Regions from separate parts of the Syntrophomonas erecta subsp. sporosyntropha genome, predicted to be linked through region 3. Evidence: riboswitches for the same ligand, from Rfam matches in the RefSeq annotation. Region 3 holds a riboswitch; each other region holds the start of a gene.
What was found. A riboswitch is a leader RNA that binds a small molecule or an ion and turns the genes downstream of it on or off. The one in region 3 is predicted to bind cyclic di-AMP.
Positions count from the first base shown of each region.

Region 1: it holds a riboswitch for cyclic di-AMP, as region 3 does, so the genes downstream of both, ACZ5Q0_RS10230 (ABC transporter permease) here and kamA (lysine 2,3-aminomutase) in region 3, are expected to answer to the same signal.
Region 2: it holds a riboswitch for cyclic di-AMP, as region 3 does, so the genes downstream of both, ACZ5Q0_RS11255 (quaternary amine ABC transporter ATP-binding protein) here and kamA (lysine 2,3-aminomutase) in region 3, are expected to answer to the same signal.

Region 1 covers NZ_AP042459.1:2,099,470-2,104,972, forward strand. The annotation lists gene thrC (threonine synthase) at 1-478, shown strand, start outside; gene ACZ5Q0_RS10225 (cofactor-independent phosphoglycerate mutase) at 567-1,775, opposite strand; cyclic di-AMP (ydaO/yuaA leader) riboswitch at 2,228-2,387, shown strand; gene ACZ5Q0_RS10230 (ABC transporter permease) at 2,449-3,093, shown strand; gene ACZ5Q0_RS10235 (betaine/proline/choline family ABC transporter ATP-binding protein) at 3,111-4,226, shown strand; gene ACZ5Q0_RS10240 (ABC transporter permease) at 4,216-4,938, shown strand; gene ACZ5Q0_RS10245 (glycine betaine ABC transporter substrate-binding protein) at 4,961-5,503, shown strand, end outside.
Region 2 covers NZ_AP042459.1:2,296,739-2,302,241, reverse strand. The annotation lists gene ACZ5Q0_RS11270 (DMT family transporter) at 1-782, shown strand, start outside; gene ACZ5Q0_RS11265 (glycine betaine ABC transporter substrate-binding protein) at 869-1,768, opposite strand; gene ACZ5Q0_RS11260 (ABC transporter permease) at 1,788-2,651, opposite strand; gene ACZ5Q0_RS11255 (quaternary amine ABC transporter ATP-binding protein) at 2,644-3,780, opposite strand; cyclic di-AMP (ydaO/yuaA leader) riboswitch at 4,016-4,150, opposite strand; gene ACZ5Q0_RS11250 (hypothetical protein) at 4,518-4,676, opposite strand; gene ACZ5Q0_RS11245 (hypothetical protein) at 4,660-5,503, opposite strand, start outside.
Region 3 covers NZ_AP042459.1:928,651-934,153, reverse strand. The annotation lists cyclic di-AMP (ydaO/yuaA leader) riboswitch at 684-818, shown strand; gene kamA (lysine 2,3-aminomutase) at 1,108-2,292, shown strand; gene ablB (putative beta-lysine N-acetyltransferase) at 2,293-3,144, shown strand; gene ACZ5Q0_RS04335 (GNAT family N-acetyltransferase) at 3,592-4,023, shown strand; gene ACZ5Q0_RS04330 (cyclic 2,3-diphosphoglycerate synthase) at 4,125-5,438, shown strand.

The DNA of each region.
Region 1 (5,503 bases), 1.2 Mb from region 3:
GGTGTCTGAATGGATGGAAGAGCTGCAAACGGAAGGGCGTTACCAGGTTGATCCGGCCACCCATCAAAAAATCAAATCCCTTTTCCGGGCGGATTTTGCCACTGATGAAGAAACGCTGGCTACCATTAAGCTGGGCTGGGATAAGTACCGCTATTTGCTGGATACTCATACTGCAGTAGCATGTAATGTGTACCAAAAGTTCTTAAAACATGGTGGGGCACAGATTCCAGCAGTTATTGCTTCTACCGCCAGCCCATTTAAGTTTGGCAGCAGTGTAGCTAAAGCAGTTTTATCTCCGGAAATGCGTGCTGGTAAGGATGAATTTTCTCTGCTAAGGCTTTTATCTACTGGTACAGGTCTTAAGATCCCGGCCGGCATAGCAGGTCTGGAGCAGCGTCCTGTTCTTCATAATAAGGTAACCACCACAGAAAATATGCCTGCTACTGTGCTTAACCTGCTTAACATAAAAAATAAATAGGCAGACCAGAAATGATTCCATACCCTACTAGGTAAGGCCAGCTTATAATAATATAATAAATAAACAGGACCGGAGATCGGTCCTGTTATTATTTGTGGATAAATAAATCCATCAAGGTATGTCCGGGTTCAACAAAGGGTCCCTGGGCGGCGGCTGCTTCGTTATACTCTCCCGGGCTGTTGGTATCCTCCTGCCGGCTGTCATAAATGAGGAAGGGTACAGGTTCACTACTGTGAGTCATAGTAGATAGCGGGGTAGGATGATCAGGAAGCAGCATAATCCGTACTGGCTCCAGAGCCGGGATCGCATTGATAATTGGAGCTACCACCAGTTTATCAATCTGCTCGATACTCCATATTTTAGAGGTCAGGTTACCCTGGTGTCCGGATTCATCAGGTGATTCAATATGGATGTAAACAAAGTCCTGCCCCTTTTTTAACTCCTCCAGGGCAGCCTGGGCTTTACCATAAAAATTAGTCTTCACCCCGCCAGTAGCACCTTCCACTTTTATGGGCTTAAGACCCGCACATTTTCCTAATCCTTTAATCAGGTCTACAGCGGCTACTACCGAACCGTTTAGACTATAGCGTTCCTTAAAGGTAGTGAGGGAGGGGCATACCCCTTCTCCCCAGAACCATACAGAATTGGCCGGTTTTTTCCCGGCTTTTTCCCGGGCCAGGTTGATGGGATGGGAAGATAATATCCGGGCACTTTTTTCCATAAAATCCAAAAGGATATGGCCATCCTGTCCCGCGGGCAGGTAATCACCAATAGAGCGGCCACTAATATCATGGGGTGGGGTTAACGACATATTTCTTTCGGCACCATCTTTCCACACCAACAGGTGACGATAACTAATACCAGGGTGAAAATGGAAATCCTGGTTGCCTAGCTCATCCTGCAAAGTCTTAATTAATAGTGATGATTCATTAGAAGGTATTTCCCCAGCACTATAATCAACCATCGTGCGGTTAGCATAGACTGGTGTTTCGGACAAGGTAACCAGGTTGCAGCGTAATGCCAGATCATGGGGGGACAAATTTACCCCCATACTGACCGCTTCCAAAGGAGAACGGCCTGTATAATAAATAGCAGGGTCATAACCCATTACACTAAGGTTAGCAACATCACTTCCTGGTGCCAGGTTTCGGGGTATGGTTCTTACCATACCGATAGTTGATCGAGGGGCCAGTCCATCTATATGGGGGGTATGGGCATATTGCAGCGGTGTCTTATGGTTAAGTTCAGGAATGGGCTCATCTGCCATTCCATCGGCTAGTATTACAATGTATTTCACGCGCCATTTCATCTCCTGTTTGCATTTTTCACCAGTATAGCACATGATGCCTCCGGGGAGTTGTTTGGTTTTAAGATGGGCCGGTTATTTTTAGATCTAGTACTAAAGTGGCGACAGTTAAAAACTACTAAGCATTTTCTCTATAGCAGACAGGTGGCCTGCATAGTATTAGAAATTGGTAGTAAAGTGATGTTTATAACCAAGCCTGCTGAAATAAGCAAACTACAGTTGGTATTAAAAAAGCCGGCTGAGGTTCGGAAACTGCCAGGAAGTAAATGGGAAACAGGGCTTTTTCGCCGTATTTTATTACATAAGCTTCTATATCACCATAGAATGTTAGAACACCCTATTTTTACCTTTTACCCTCCTGGCTACAAGGTTTTACCGCTTAAATGGGCCCTGGTTTGCTTTCGACAAGCTTGCAGATAATCTGTTATCATTTATATTATGGAACCAGAACAACGCTGAATTCTTTCCATGATCCAGTCATTTCCATGACTTTGGTCATGAAGAAGCGGGGAAACCGTATATTGGGGTGAAACCACCTGGTGGTAGGGTTACCTTACGACCCGAACCCGTCAGCTAACCTCGTAAGCGTAGCAAGGATGTAAATTACCGATATACATCTCGCTTATGCACTTCTGTTTCCCAATTCTAGGATGGTGTTATTTACATGTTCATATATGGTACGTTTGCCAATAGCTTTGCAGGCTATGTTATTGCTAATGGTGATAAAATTCTGCAGCTTAGCTGGGAACATTGTCTTTTAGTAATAGTAGCAGTTTTTATTGCAGTTGCTATAGGGATAGTATTGGGCCTATTAATAAGCTACTATAAATTTTTGGCCCGGATCGTCCTTTATGTGTGCCAGGTTATAATGACTATTCCTAGCCTGGCCTTATTTGGATTACTTTTGCCTTTCTTTGGTATAGGTTTTAAAACGGGTGTTTTAACCCTTATCCTCTATTGCCTCCTACCAGTAGTAAGAAATACTCATACCGGTATTGTCGAAATTGATCCAGCCATAATAGAAGCCGCCCATGGAATGGGTATGAACGAATTGAATATTATACGCCGCATCAAGTTGCCATTAGCTTGGCCAATTATTATGGCCGGCATAAGAACTGCAGTGGTTATGATAGTGGGAATCGCAGCTATTGCCTCAGTGGTAGGAGCTGGGGGCCTGGGAGAGTTTATATTCCGGGGCATTTCTCAATGGAATATAAATGCTGTCCTGGTAGGAGCAGTTTGCGTTTCCCTTTTAGCAGTTGTATTAGATCAATTATTAAAATGGGTAGAAACTAGATCGCAAATCTAGGGAAGGAGGTATTAATAATGATACGTCTGCAAGGAGTTACTAAAAAGTACAAAAACCAGGATATACCGGCAGTAAGTAACTTAGATCTGCATATTACCCGGGGCGAAACTTGTGTTTTAGTAGGTTCTTCCGGATGTGGGAAGACCACTACTATGAAAATGATTAACCGTCTGGTCAATCCAACCCATGGATCTATTTACATTAATGGACAGGATAACCAGCAGATAGATCCGGTGAAGTTGCGTCAAAATATTGGTTATGTTATCCAGGAAATTGGTCTATTTCCCCACATGACTATCGCTGATAATGTAGCAACAGTTCCTCGGGAAAAGAAATGGCCGGAAAGAAAGATTCAAAACCGGGTTGATGACTTGCTCCACCTGGTTGGATTAGATCCGGCTGAATATAGAGATCGCAAACCAGCCAGCCTTAGTGGAGGGCAGAGACAAAGAGTGGGGGTAGCCCGTGCTTTAGCTGCTGATCCTGCTATTCTACTGATGGACGAACCTTTCGGCGCAGTTGACCCCATAACTCGGACCCATCTGCAAAACCAGTTTTTAAAACTACAGGAAAAATTAAAGAAAACCGTGGTTTTTGTAACTCATGACATAGATGAGGCCATTAAGATGGGAGATACTATTGCGGTTATGCGGGCTGGTCATTTAGTTCAGCACGACAGTCCGGATAAAATATTAAGTGAACCGAAAGATGATTTTGTCTCCGCTTTAATTGGTGGTAATCGTACTATAAAGCGTCTGAACCTGATTAAAATCCGGGAAGTAATAAAAAATCAGCCGGTTCACCCCCTAAAGGTAAATAGTTCAATGGATACTGCTAAAGATATTCTGATTAGAGCACAATTCCCGGCTGTGCCTGTAGTAGATGATGGTGGTAGATTAGTAGGTATAGTTACAAAAAATATCCTGGCCGGTTTAAAAAAGCGGGCTAGAGTTGCAGATGTTATGGAACCAGGTGGGTGTGTAATAGATGCAGAGGCTACATTGGGTGATGCCCTGGCGACTATGCTTAATTACGGGGAACGCTATGTGATAATTGTCGATGACAACTACTCCCCCTGTGGGCTGATAACTTTCTCCTGTTTACTGGAGTTGATGAAAGACGATGCGGCTTAAAAGAATAATCAGCGATTGGGGACCGGTGGTACTTTTCACAGTTATGGGTATTTTTACTACCATATATTTTGTTAATCACCCGGGAGGGGGAATGGCAGCTCGTATCATTACGTATGATCAGATTTTCTTACTGACCAAACAGCATATTGTCATGGTATTAGTCTCTTCTATAGCTGCTATAGTGACCGCAGTTCCTTTAGGAATCATGCTAACCAGACCAAAATTCCAGGGCATAGGTGCCGTTATTGAAAATGTGGTTAATGTTGGTCAAACAGTTCCCAGTATAGCAATTCTAGCCTTATTCTTCGCCATTTTAGGTCTGGGATTTAATACGGCCGTTTTTGCTCTATGGCTTTATTCTTTACTGCCGATTTTGCGGAATACTTATGCGGGAATTAAAGGTGTTCCACGGGGAGTTGTGGAAGCTGCCCGGGGGATGGGGATGCCTTCTGTCCGTAGACTGACCCGGATTGAGTTACCCCTGGCTGCACCTGTTATTTTAGCAGGGGTTAGAACTGCGGTAGTAGTCAATGTGGGTACTGCTGCCTTAGCTACTTATGTAGGAGCAGGAGGATATGGGGATTTAATTGTCACAGGAATCATGGTACAAAGGCTGCCGCTTCTTTTAACTGGTTGTATTCTAAGTGCGCTTTTAGCCATAATATGCGATCATATTCTGGCCATATTGGAAAAACGGACTGCCGAATACTAATAAATATAGGGAGGGATTTATTTTGCTAAATAATAAGTTCATAAAGATATTTACTATAACTGTTTTGCTTAGTATTATGTCAGTGTTTGTCATGGGCTGCGGCGGAGGTCAGACTATTGATCAAAAGGGGGATGCCCAGGCTATTGATAAGTGGGTGTTAGCTACCAACCACGAATTTTCTGTACGTCCGGATGGATATCCCGAGCTTAAAAAAGTATATGATTTCAAGTTTGACGATGTGCAAGTTATGGATCTGGGGGTAACCTATGGTGCATTACAAAATGATAAAGTGCCAGTTGCTCTGGGATTTGCTACTGATGGTCGCATTGCTGCTTTTGGTCTTGTAAATCTAAAAGACGATAAATCTTTCTTCCCGGTTTATAATCCTGCTCCTGTAATCAGACAGGAAGTGCTGGAAAGCCATCCCGAACTAAAAGAGATCTTAGCTCCGATAAGTAAAAAACTGGATACAGCCACTATGACTGATTTAAACAAGCAAGTTGATGTTGATGATAAGAAACCGGAAGCAGTAGCCCGGGAATGGCTTCTTAAAGAAGGGCTTATT
Region 2 (5,503 bases), 1.4 Mb from region 3:
TTTCGGTGCTTTTTCTAAGATTCTTTTTTGCATCACTATTTTTCTTTTTATTTATCTTGATTCGTAAAGAACGAATGAAAATTGATTATTCAGTCCTTATTAAAACGATGCTGATCGGCGGGGTTTTTTATATGATTCAAAGTATTTTATACTTTTCATCCGTACATTATATTCCCGCCTCCATGGTAGCTCTATTGTTTTATGCTTATCCGGCCCTGGTAGCCTTGTTCTCCTTCCTTATTGAAAGGGAAGCTCTAAGCAGGACTTTACTTATTGCGGTTTTAATTTCTTTTGCTGGTTTAATACTGGTACTAGGGGCTTCCTTCGGAACCATCAATAAACTAGGCATGGTCCTGGCTCTAGGAGCAGCACTGGTGTACGCTATCTACATTATTGCCAGTAACCGGCTGGTTAAAGAAATGTCACCTATGGTAAGTTGTGCTTTCGTTTGTTTGTTCGCTTCCTATTCCCTTTTAATTACTGGATTAGTCACCAATACTATGTCCTTTTTCTTTCCAGCTCGGGCCTGGTTACCAGTAATGGGTATAGTATTGTTAAGCACTGTCCTGGCTATCTTTGGACTCTTTAAAGGTCTCGAGTTGATCGGCTCAACCCGGTCGGCCATCCTCAGTATGATTGAACCACCGGTTACGGTTTTGTTTTCTTGTCTGCTTTTCCAAGACAAGTTATCCCTTTTACAGTGGATGGGGGCTGTACTAGTTATATTTGGTTCTATAATGGTAACCAAAGCCCGGGAAACAAAATCTGAAACATCGTCCTAAACAAATTAATTTCCTCCTAAACCCCCTTAATACAAGAAATACCCCTGAACCTGGATGTTCAGGGGTATTTCTTGTATTAAGGGGGTTTATTTTTTATACTCATCCGGCAGCCAAGTTTGTACCAGTTCCTGATTCTCCTCTATCCACTGCCGGGCTGCCTTGACACTGTCACCCTGCTCTTCAGCCAGCACCATCGCCCGGCTCAGATCATCAGATGTCCAGGCAAAATTATCAAACAGCTCATACACCTCAGGCAGGTCTTCTTTCAGACCCTGGCGTACCATAGTGAATATCTCTTCTTCCTCACCGTATATTTTCTTAGGATCCTCCAGGTATTTTAAATCCCAGCGGGCAAATTTCCAGTGCGGAGTCCAACCGGTAACCGCCACCCATTCATTATTGTCTATAGCCGATTTTAAAGCTCCTACCATGGTAGCATCCGAACCTTCTACCAGTTCATAATCCAAATTATACTCTTTAAGCACACTTTCGCTTGCTTTCATAATACCCGCACCGGGATCAATGCCAATAATCTGCCCTTTAAATTTGTCCTTTACACGGTTCATTTCCTCTATAGAGTTAATTTCTACATATTCTGGAACTACCAGACCAATTTTGGCCCCCTTCATATTAACTCCTAGATTTTCTATCTGATCTCCTAATTGTTTAATATATTCCCCATGGGTTACAGGTAACCAGGCACAAAACATAGCATCCCCGTCTCCAGTAGCTAAGCCCTGGTACATAGCCCCGGCACTTAGTGGCATAAGTTCAACATTATAACCCATTTCATTTTCTAATATGTCGGCAACCACATGGGTAGTCGCTGTCGCACATGCCCAGGTAACGTAAAGCAGTTTAATAGTTGGCTTATCTGCGCTCTGCTTTCCCGGATCCTGATTGGCATTATTACCGCAGCCAACCACAGCAAAAGCCAGCAGGGTGACTAAGGCTATTATCGTTAACACCTGGCTTTTTTTGATCATTCTTAAAATCCCGTCCTTTCTATTTATTACGTCCTAAATTTTGGGTAATACGATCTAATATAATCGCTATAATGACAATGGCGACTCCTGCTTCAAAACCTACCCCCATTTGTAATGTCTGAATTGCTTTCCACACAACACCTCCCAAACCTTTAGCTCCGATCATAGCAGCAATAACTACCATGGATAGAGCCAGCATAATACACTGGTTTATTCCTGCCAGAATAGTAGGCTTGGCCAAAGGTAACTCAATTTTAAATAACATCTGCATAAAAGTAGAACCAAAAGATTTGCCCAATTCTACTAATTCTTCCGGTACCTGCTTGATACCTAAATCGGTTAACCTGATAACGGGTGGCATAGCAAATATAATGGTAGTAATAATAGCAGGAACAACTCCTAACCCGAAAAACGGAATGGCCGGCAGCAGGTAAACAAAAGCCGGCAGGGTCTGCATAAAATCTAACACCGGCATGATAATCCGATGAGCAGTCTCATTTTTAGCTCCTAGAATACCCAGGGGTACACCAATGATAATACAAAGAAAAACTGCTACAATGACTAAGGCCAGCGTTTGCATAGTCACATCCCACAAACCAATATTTAAGATAAAAAGCATACCTACTATGGTAAATACGGCGATTTTTTTCTCCGCCAGCCACCAGGCCAGAATCGTCAATATGATGATAATAACTTCCGGCGGAAGGCTAATCATCATATCCTGCAAATTAACAATATGGGTACGTAAAAATTCGGCGATAGCTTGAGTAGTATCAGAACAATGCAAGGTAAGATAATCTATGGCCTGGTCAGTCCATTCCCTTAAGGGAATGCGGGGAATTCCTTCTATATATAGAAAACTGGTGCCCAAAATATTATTCATTATTTCCACCTCTTTCCCCGGCCAGACCAGCTATTACTGACCCTCGTACCAGGACACCCCTTAAAATCTTATTCTCATCCACTACCGCAACTGGTACTTTAGTATGGGCCACTACTTCCATCAGATCGGAAAGTAGAGTATCCGGTGAGGCTAGAGGTATATCATTCTGAATTATATTACCTAACTGTTTTTCACCTTTTTCGGCAATAGCCAGCGCCTCATCAGCCTGGATATAGCCCAGGAGTTTTCCTATTCGATCAGTCACAAATACCATGGAAATACCATGCTTTTCCATTAAATGGAGAGCCGTCCGGGGCCCATCTTTGGGATAAACGATAGAACGAGGTTTAACCATAACTGAACCAGCTGTAAGAGCTTTGCTGCGGTTAACATTTTCCACAAAACGGGCTACATATTCAGTGGCCGGAGACAATAGAATATCCTCCGGCTGTCCCATTTGCACCATGTGCCCATCTTTCATCAGGGCAATTCTATCCCCTATTTTTAAGGCTTCATCCAGATCGTGGGTAATAAAAACGATAGTTTTATGGAGTTTACCCTGAATTTCCAGCAGTTCATCCTGCATTTCCTGGCGGATTAAAGGATCCAGGGCACTAAAAGGCTCGTCCATCAACAGAATATCGGGATCGGTAGCTAGAGCCCGGGCTATGCCTACCCTTTGTTGCATACCTCCACTTAAGTTTTGGGGATAATAATCTTCCCAGCCTTTTAAGCCTACCATTTCAATAGCCTGTAGAGCCCCAGCATACCGTTTTTCCCGGGGCACCCCCTGAACTTCTAACCCATAGGCCACATTATTTAGAATAGAACGATTAGGTAAAAGGGCAAAACGCTGAAATACCATAGCCATCTTTTTACGGCGAATATTTACCAGATCTGCTGATGACATACGGGTAATATCTTCTCCATCAATAATGATTTGACCATCAGTAGCCTTTATTAAACAATTAATACAACGCAACAGGGTTGATTTGCCACTCCCGGAAAGACCCATAATCACAAAGCTTTCACCTTCGTTGACTGTAAGGTCTATATTACGGATACCAACTACCTGTCTGGTGCGTTGGCGAATTTCGTCACTAGGAACCCCTTTTTTTACTAATTCCAACGCTTTTCCCGGATTATTTCCGTAAATCTTGGTAAGATTATTTACTCGAATTTTCTCTATACGGCATCATTCCTTTTTATTAAAAAATATAAAACGTCATAAAAATATACGAGTGCTAACTATCACCGTATTAAAGCAGTGCCAGGTTTAAGTGTTTTAAAAATTATGGGAAATAGGATGCCTTCAAAGATAGGTATAACCTAGTTAGAAGTGATTTAAAGACACCAGTTATCCCATTCTCCCCTATGACTGCTTGCGAAGTTAGCTGACGGGTTTGGGCTAGGAAGCCCTACCATAAATGGATTCACCCCAATAACAGATGGTTCCCCCGCTCCTGAACCGGGTGTTCAGGATTCAGCATAAGAGAATGGCTATCCGGCCTTAATAAAGTTGTAGAATATACTATTAATTTATGACTACTTAAATATTATAGGCATATATTGCAAAAGGTTTCAAAAACAAAGAGAAGAGTTGTAAACAAAAGAGGCAGCTTTTCCTTAAAAATCGGACCATTAGCTGGTCTATGAGGCAAATTCCTAAGACACCCTTGGTTAGAGGGTATGAAAACCTGCTGCAAAGCACCAACGAAATGATTAAATAATTCTCTATCCGGGGCACCTTAAGGTCCAAAAGACTGGTACTTAAAGTGAGGTTTACTTACATCATCTTAAGCCGGGATAATACTGGATAAAAAACCGGGGTTAATAAAATACCATGTTTCTTACCCCGGCTGGTTATTAGCCTGTCAGCCACCTGACTAACCGATCACTGCAACCACCCGGATTAGCCACTAAAAAAATTATTATTAGTGCAGTAATTATTCCTAACAGGCTGTTTTTTATTTTCAGGCGGGTAATTCTCCGTTCTTCTAACTTACCTTTAGGCCCCGTTTTCATCGGCTGCCTCCCCTTGATCAGGACTGTCTAGTAGTCTTTCTGTTAAATTAAAAATACGCTTATGCCATTGCAACATCAATATCAAAAGAGGTACTACCAAATAAATACTAGTCGTTGAAGCTGCTACAATACCCGAGTCATTAACGGCTAGAGCCACCAATGCTCCAGTAATAATCCCTCCAAATCCCTTAACAATATAAGGTCTCTCCTGGCGCAACTGTGCCATAGCACCTACCGGTCTATATACCAGTAAGGCTAAAACTAATAATATTACTATAAAAACCCAGCTCCAGATCGTATAGCGGATCAGTTTTAAATTCATGGCCAGTTTGCGCATAATAATAATCAATCCCTGGGTCCATCCCCCGGAGGCAATTTGATTAGCTGCCCTGCCAATATGGGTCTGCAGTTCTACCGATCGGGTCATATCATAAAAAGCTACACTGGCCAATATCAATACCGCAACTCCCAGAGCAGCCAGAACTGTACGCGGACGCATTCTAACTTCTCCTAATAGGAGAAAAGTAACTAAAAAAGCAAAGGGACCCGCCAGCATACCTCCCGAATTAGCCCCCAGGTAAGGAGAGGCGATTAAATAAGACTCGAAGGCGAAAAGCAAAGCAACTAGTAACAGGCCGCTACGCCCTTTAAACCTTTCATAAAAAATTGCTGCAGTAGCGATGGTACTCCCCAGCAGGATACCCATATATTCATTTCCAATTCCATAATAACGGGCACCAGCCATAGGATCATACCCAAGTACCGAACTTTGAATCATACTAGTCCCAGTAAGAAGATCAAAACTTAGCAGCACCACGGTGCCCAAA
Region 3 (5,503 bases):
TTTGCTGTCCCATCCCTAAAAAACCGAAACTGTGGTCTTACGAAATTCATCCTTTCATAATCTGCCCCGCAATTATTGCCGACTGTTTATGCTAATTCTGGGTATTTTCTTTAGTACCGCGTTCTGGTGTTGTTAACACTTTAATAGTCAATAATTGGGGACAAGTATATGGGACAGCAAACCTGTCCCCCTGTCCCCCCCTGTCCCCTTGTCCCCCTAACTTGACTTAAATTAACGTTTAGGTGATAATATTACAAGAACATTCCATTTTATGTAAAACCCTGCTGATACTGAACTTATCACTTTAAAATGTGATGTGATTACTACGTTATGGAAAGCTAAAAAGGAGCTCAATGTAAAGGACGATTAGATACTTTTCAGACAACCATTTACACCGAAAATCCGGTTAATTAACTTTATAAAACTGCCAGTGGCGGTATTATTTACTTTTCCGTAGTTTCCGGCATGTGGCTGAGCTTCTGAAGATGCTTGCAGTGGTATATTCAAGGTTATAAGACAGGTTAAAATGGATTTTGCCTATTTTGCCTTATAATAGGGAAGTATGTTCAGGTTTTTATACGACCAACTCAATAGAATATCTTTATTTGCAAAAGGAATAAGGCTTTTTATTGAGTTATACGTGGGACGACTTTGTTTAGGAATATTCCCGGTAAGTTAAAACAATTATATAAACGCTGAATCGCAAAAGCGAGCGGGAGAACCAACCTTTGGGGTGAATCCTGTTTAACACAGGTAGGGTTTAGTCTTTTTCGACCCGAATCCGTCAGCTAATTCCGTAAGCGTTGAGAAGAAAGAGCAGTTAATGCCACAGCTGTTGCTCTGTGGCATTTATTTATTCAGAATTCTTTTAACCATTTATATTTAGCAACTATCTTCCATATCTAATCAATGGTAGTCATTAAGATTTATGAATTCTTACCCAACTGCAATTTCGCCAACTTTTCCCCTCTGTATTGTGTTTTCATATGCATTATTAGGTTTTCTTCTTGCCGGGGACAGAAAGGAGACAAGATGAACACATCCTGTAGAGTGCCAAACTATTGTGCTGATATCAACCTGGCTGACTGGAATGACTGGAAGTGGCAAATGGCTAATCGTATTTCTACGGTAGCGGAACTTGAGCAAGTGATAAATCTAAGCCGGGAGGAAAAAGAAAATCTCCGTAAGGGCCTGAAAACCTTAAGAATGGCTATAACACCTTATTATGCCAATCTCATGGCTAAAAATGATCCAAAATGTCCGATACGCAAGCAGGCAGTGCCTAGCAGCAAGGAAACAAACATAAATCCAAACGAGACTAGGGATCCCCTGCATGAAGAAATTGACTCACCGGTAAAAGGACTTACTCATAGGTATCTAGATCGGGTATTGCTTTTGGTCACGGACCAATGCTCTATGTATTGTCGTCATTGCACCAGAAGACGATTTGCTGGCCAAACTGATCGGGCTTTACCAATAGAAGACATTAATAATGCCATTAACTACATCAAAGAACATCCAGAAATCAGAGATGTACTAATCTCTGGAGGTGATCCTTTCTGTTTGCCAGACAAAAGGATTGAATATATACTTAGAAATTTGAGAGCCGTAAAACATATTGAGATTATACGTATTGGTACTCGCACGCCGGTAGTTATGCCCCAGAGGATAACAGATGAACTATGCGCTATGCTTAAAAAGTATCAACCTCTGTGGATTAACACTCATTTTAATCACCCTAAAGAAATTACTCTCGAGTCTGAACGGGCCTGCAGTAAACTGGTAGATGCCGGAATTCCCCTAGGCAATCAAGCAGTTCTTTTAAAAAATGTGAATGATTGTCCATATGTTATAAAAAAACTAGTGCAAAGTTTGGTACGGATTAGGGTTAGACCTTACTATCTATACCAATGCGATCTTTCCGAAGGTATTGAACATTTTAGAACTTCTATAGCAAAAGGAATAGAGATTATCGAAATGCTGCGGGGTCATACTTCAGGACTGGCAGTTCCCACCTTTGTAGTTGATGCACCTGGTGGGGGCGGTAAAATACCGGTTGGTCCCCAGTATTTAATATCGAGATCACCGAGGAAAACCATTTTACGTAATTATGAGGGAATTATTTGCACCTACAGTGAACCAGAGGATCAAAGCCATGAATGTACACAATGCGGTATATGTGCTGAATACAAAAAATTTGAATGTCAGGGCCTGGAAAAGCTTTACCTGGATGAAAAAACCCGGCTGATACCTCAAGGCAATATTCGCATTGGCAGGAGGGCAAGTTATTAAATGAGAACAGTTATTTACAAAGATAAAGATTTTTATAAGGATATTGACGGGACATTGCTATTCTTAGATGTAATAAACAGTAGGGTTAAAATATTAAACCACCAATATCTTAAAAGCAGTCATTTAATATATGCCAAACAGCTGGCCATTGCCAATAATATGGGAAAAATAATCTCATTTGCTCCTCAGGAATGTTATGATCTGTTTCAGGAGGCGGGGTTTAAAGTAGAGGGAAGAATCGAAGGATTTTTTAAAGGAACCTTGGCATTGTGCTATTCTTACTTTATTGATAGTCATCGAATGTTTTCCTCCAACGGTGATGACGAAAAAAGCTTTATTCAGTGCAGTCAGGACCATTTTCCCGGTCAGGATCTACTAGCTAAGTTTCCTTATCTGCTAAGGGATGCAAGTTATAAAGATATTCCTCAGATGATCAAGCTATTTAAATCAGTTTTTGCCACCTATCCTTCCCCGGTGTTTAATGGGAATTATATTTTCGATAATATACAGAAAAATAAAGTTCGTTATAAAGTAGCTCTTCATGATGGCAAGGTCATAGGTATTGCTTCAGCGGAAATGGACCATGACAATTTAAATGCCGAAATAACAGATTGTGTAACCTTACCTTTGTATAGGGGTCAGGGTATATTAACGGCTATAATTCAAGAACTGGAAGAGTATCTGCAAGACCACGGGTTCATATGTTTGTACAGTCTGGCCCGTACTAAACATCCCGCAGTGAACAAAGCTTTTTATCGGCAGGGATATACTTTTTCCGGCCGAATGGTAAACAACTGTGATATTTGCGGTTCCCTGGAAGATATGAATATCTGGGTAAAACTGATAGTGTAGGTGTTTAATTAGTTCTGTTAGGAGGCCCAATTAACTGGAAATGATTTTTCCCCGCCAGCCAGGTGTAGATAAGAACACTTCGGCTGGTGGGTTTTTTTTAGTCTGTCGCCGGTTTGGCCCGGCTGCCTTCTTATAGTTCTTGGTTGCCGTATTTTGGTTTATTAGTGAAATGGTTTTACAAGATCATTCCTAATCAATCAAATATGGAACAAAACGAAGTGTATTCTTTGAACTAAAGAGTGGACCAAAATATTTACATTATTTCGGGGGATTAAAAATTCCGGAATCTAAAGCAAAAAGAGTATAATATAGAAAAAGTGTTTAAGGAGACCACCCGATATTAAAAATGTATAATTTAGGGTAAAAAGGGTAAGCGGGCCCTTTTCCTGTTATTTACAGAGGTAATGGTGAAAAAACGGGTTGGGAATTCCCGGTGGAGGGGGAGAAATGGAAGCAGCGGGATATAGGATAGAAAAAGCCCAGGCAATGGATAGGGGGGCGATGTTGGATCTGTGGAGATCCATCCCTGGCCTGGGGGTAGGGCCAGGTGATGAGGATGAGTCGCTCAGGATCTTTATGGAGAAAAACCCTTCCACTTGCCTGGTATTAAGAGATCAGGCTGGTTTGATTGGCACAGTGCTAGGCGGTTTTGACGGGCGCCGGGGTTATATATACCATTTGGCAGTACACCCGGACCATCAGGGTCGAGGGTATGGCAAGGCACTGATTAACCAGGTCACCTGTGAATTAAAGGCTTTAGGGGCCAAAAAAATGCACCTCTTTGTTTATGGTGACAATCATACTGCTATAGCATTTTATCAGAGTCGGGGGTGGGATCTGCGTCAGGATATTCAGGTGTTTTCCTGGAATGCCGGCTAGATGGATTGATAAGTAAACAGGCTGGTCCTGGCCAAAGTTTCCATCTATATGGGGTTTTGGTCAGAACCGGACTGTTAAAGTAATAGAGAGGAGAAATTTTGATGAAAGTAGATCGTGTAATTATCATGGGTGCAGCAGGGAGAGATTTTCATAACTTTAACACCTATTTTAGGGATAATCCAGCCTACCAGGTGGTAGCCTTTACAGCGGCTCAGATTCCGGATATAGAAGGAAGGCTATATCCTGCTGCATTGGCAGGATCAGGATATCCGGAGGGTATTCCTATATATGCAGAAGAGGAACTGCCCGAGTTAATTAAAAAATATAAGGTGGACCAGGTGGTCTTTGCTTATAGTGATGTATCTCATGAGTATGTAATGCATAAAGCCTCTTTGGTTAATGCTTGTGGAGCAGATTTTAGGTTAATGGGTCCGGAAACTACCATGATTAAGTCTAAACGCAAAGTAGTAGCAGTAACATCGGTAAGAACAGGTGCCGGGAAAAGCCAGACCACCAGGTATGTTGCCAAACTGCTTATCGAAGCCGGCAAAAAGGTAGCAGTTATACGGCATCCTATGCCCTACGGCAACCTGGAAGAACAGATTGCGATGAGATTTGCCAGTTATGAAGATCTGGACAAATTCAAATGCACTATAGAAGAAAGAGAAGAATTCGAGCCCCATATTGATAATGGAATGGTAGTCTATGCGGGGGTAGATTATGAGGTTATCCTGCGCCAGGCGGAGGAAGAAGCTGATGTAATCCTCTGGGATGGTGGCAACAATGATACTCCCTTCTATTATTCTGATGTACATATAGTGGTAGTTGATCCGCACCGGGCCGGGCATGAAACCAGTTACTATCCGGGTGAAACTAACCTTCGTATGGCTGATATTGCCATTGTTAACAAGATTGACTCTGCAGATCCTGCCAGTGTCGAGGCGGTCAAAGATGCTATAGTTGCTAATAACCCGGAAGCAACTATAATCATGGCAAATTCACCGATCAGTGTGGATGAGCCTGAATCAGTAAAAGGTAAAAAAGTTTTAGTAGTAGAAGATGGCCCCACCCTTACCCATGGGGGTATGGCTTATGGTGCCGGGGTAATTGCTGCTGAAAAATTGGATGCCGGTGAATTACTTGACCCCCGCCCCTATGCAGTCGGCAGTATAAAGACAACCTTCGCCAAGTATAACCATCTTTCTCGGCTACTACCGGCTATGGGCTATGGTAAGACCCAAATGGGGGAATTAGAACAGACCATTAATAACTCGCCGGCTGAAATGGTAGTCATTGGGACCCCTATAGACCTGCGCCGGGTAATGTCTCTGAAGAAGCCGGCCGTAAGGGTTGGGTATGAACTGGAGGAAGTAGGTACTCCCCAATTAGCGGAATTGCTGGCAAAAAGGCTTTAAAAACCAAAGTGGCTGTGCCACAATAAAAAATTTAATGTTTTAATAAAATTATTAAGCTCCCTCTG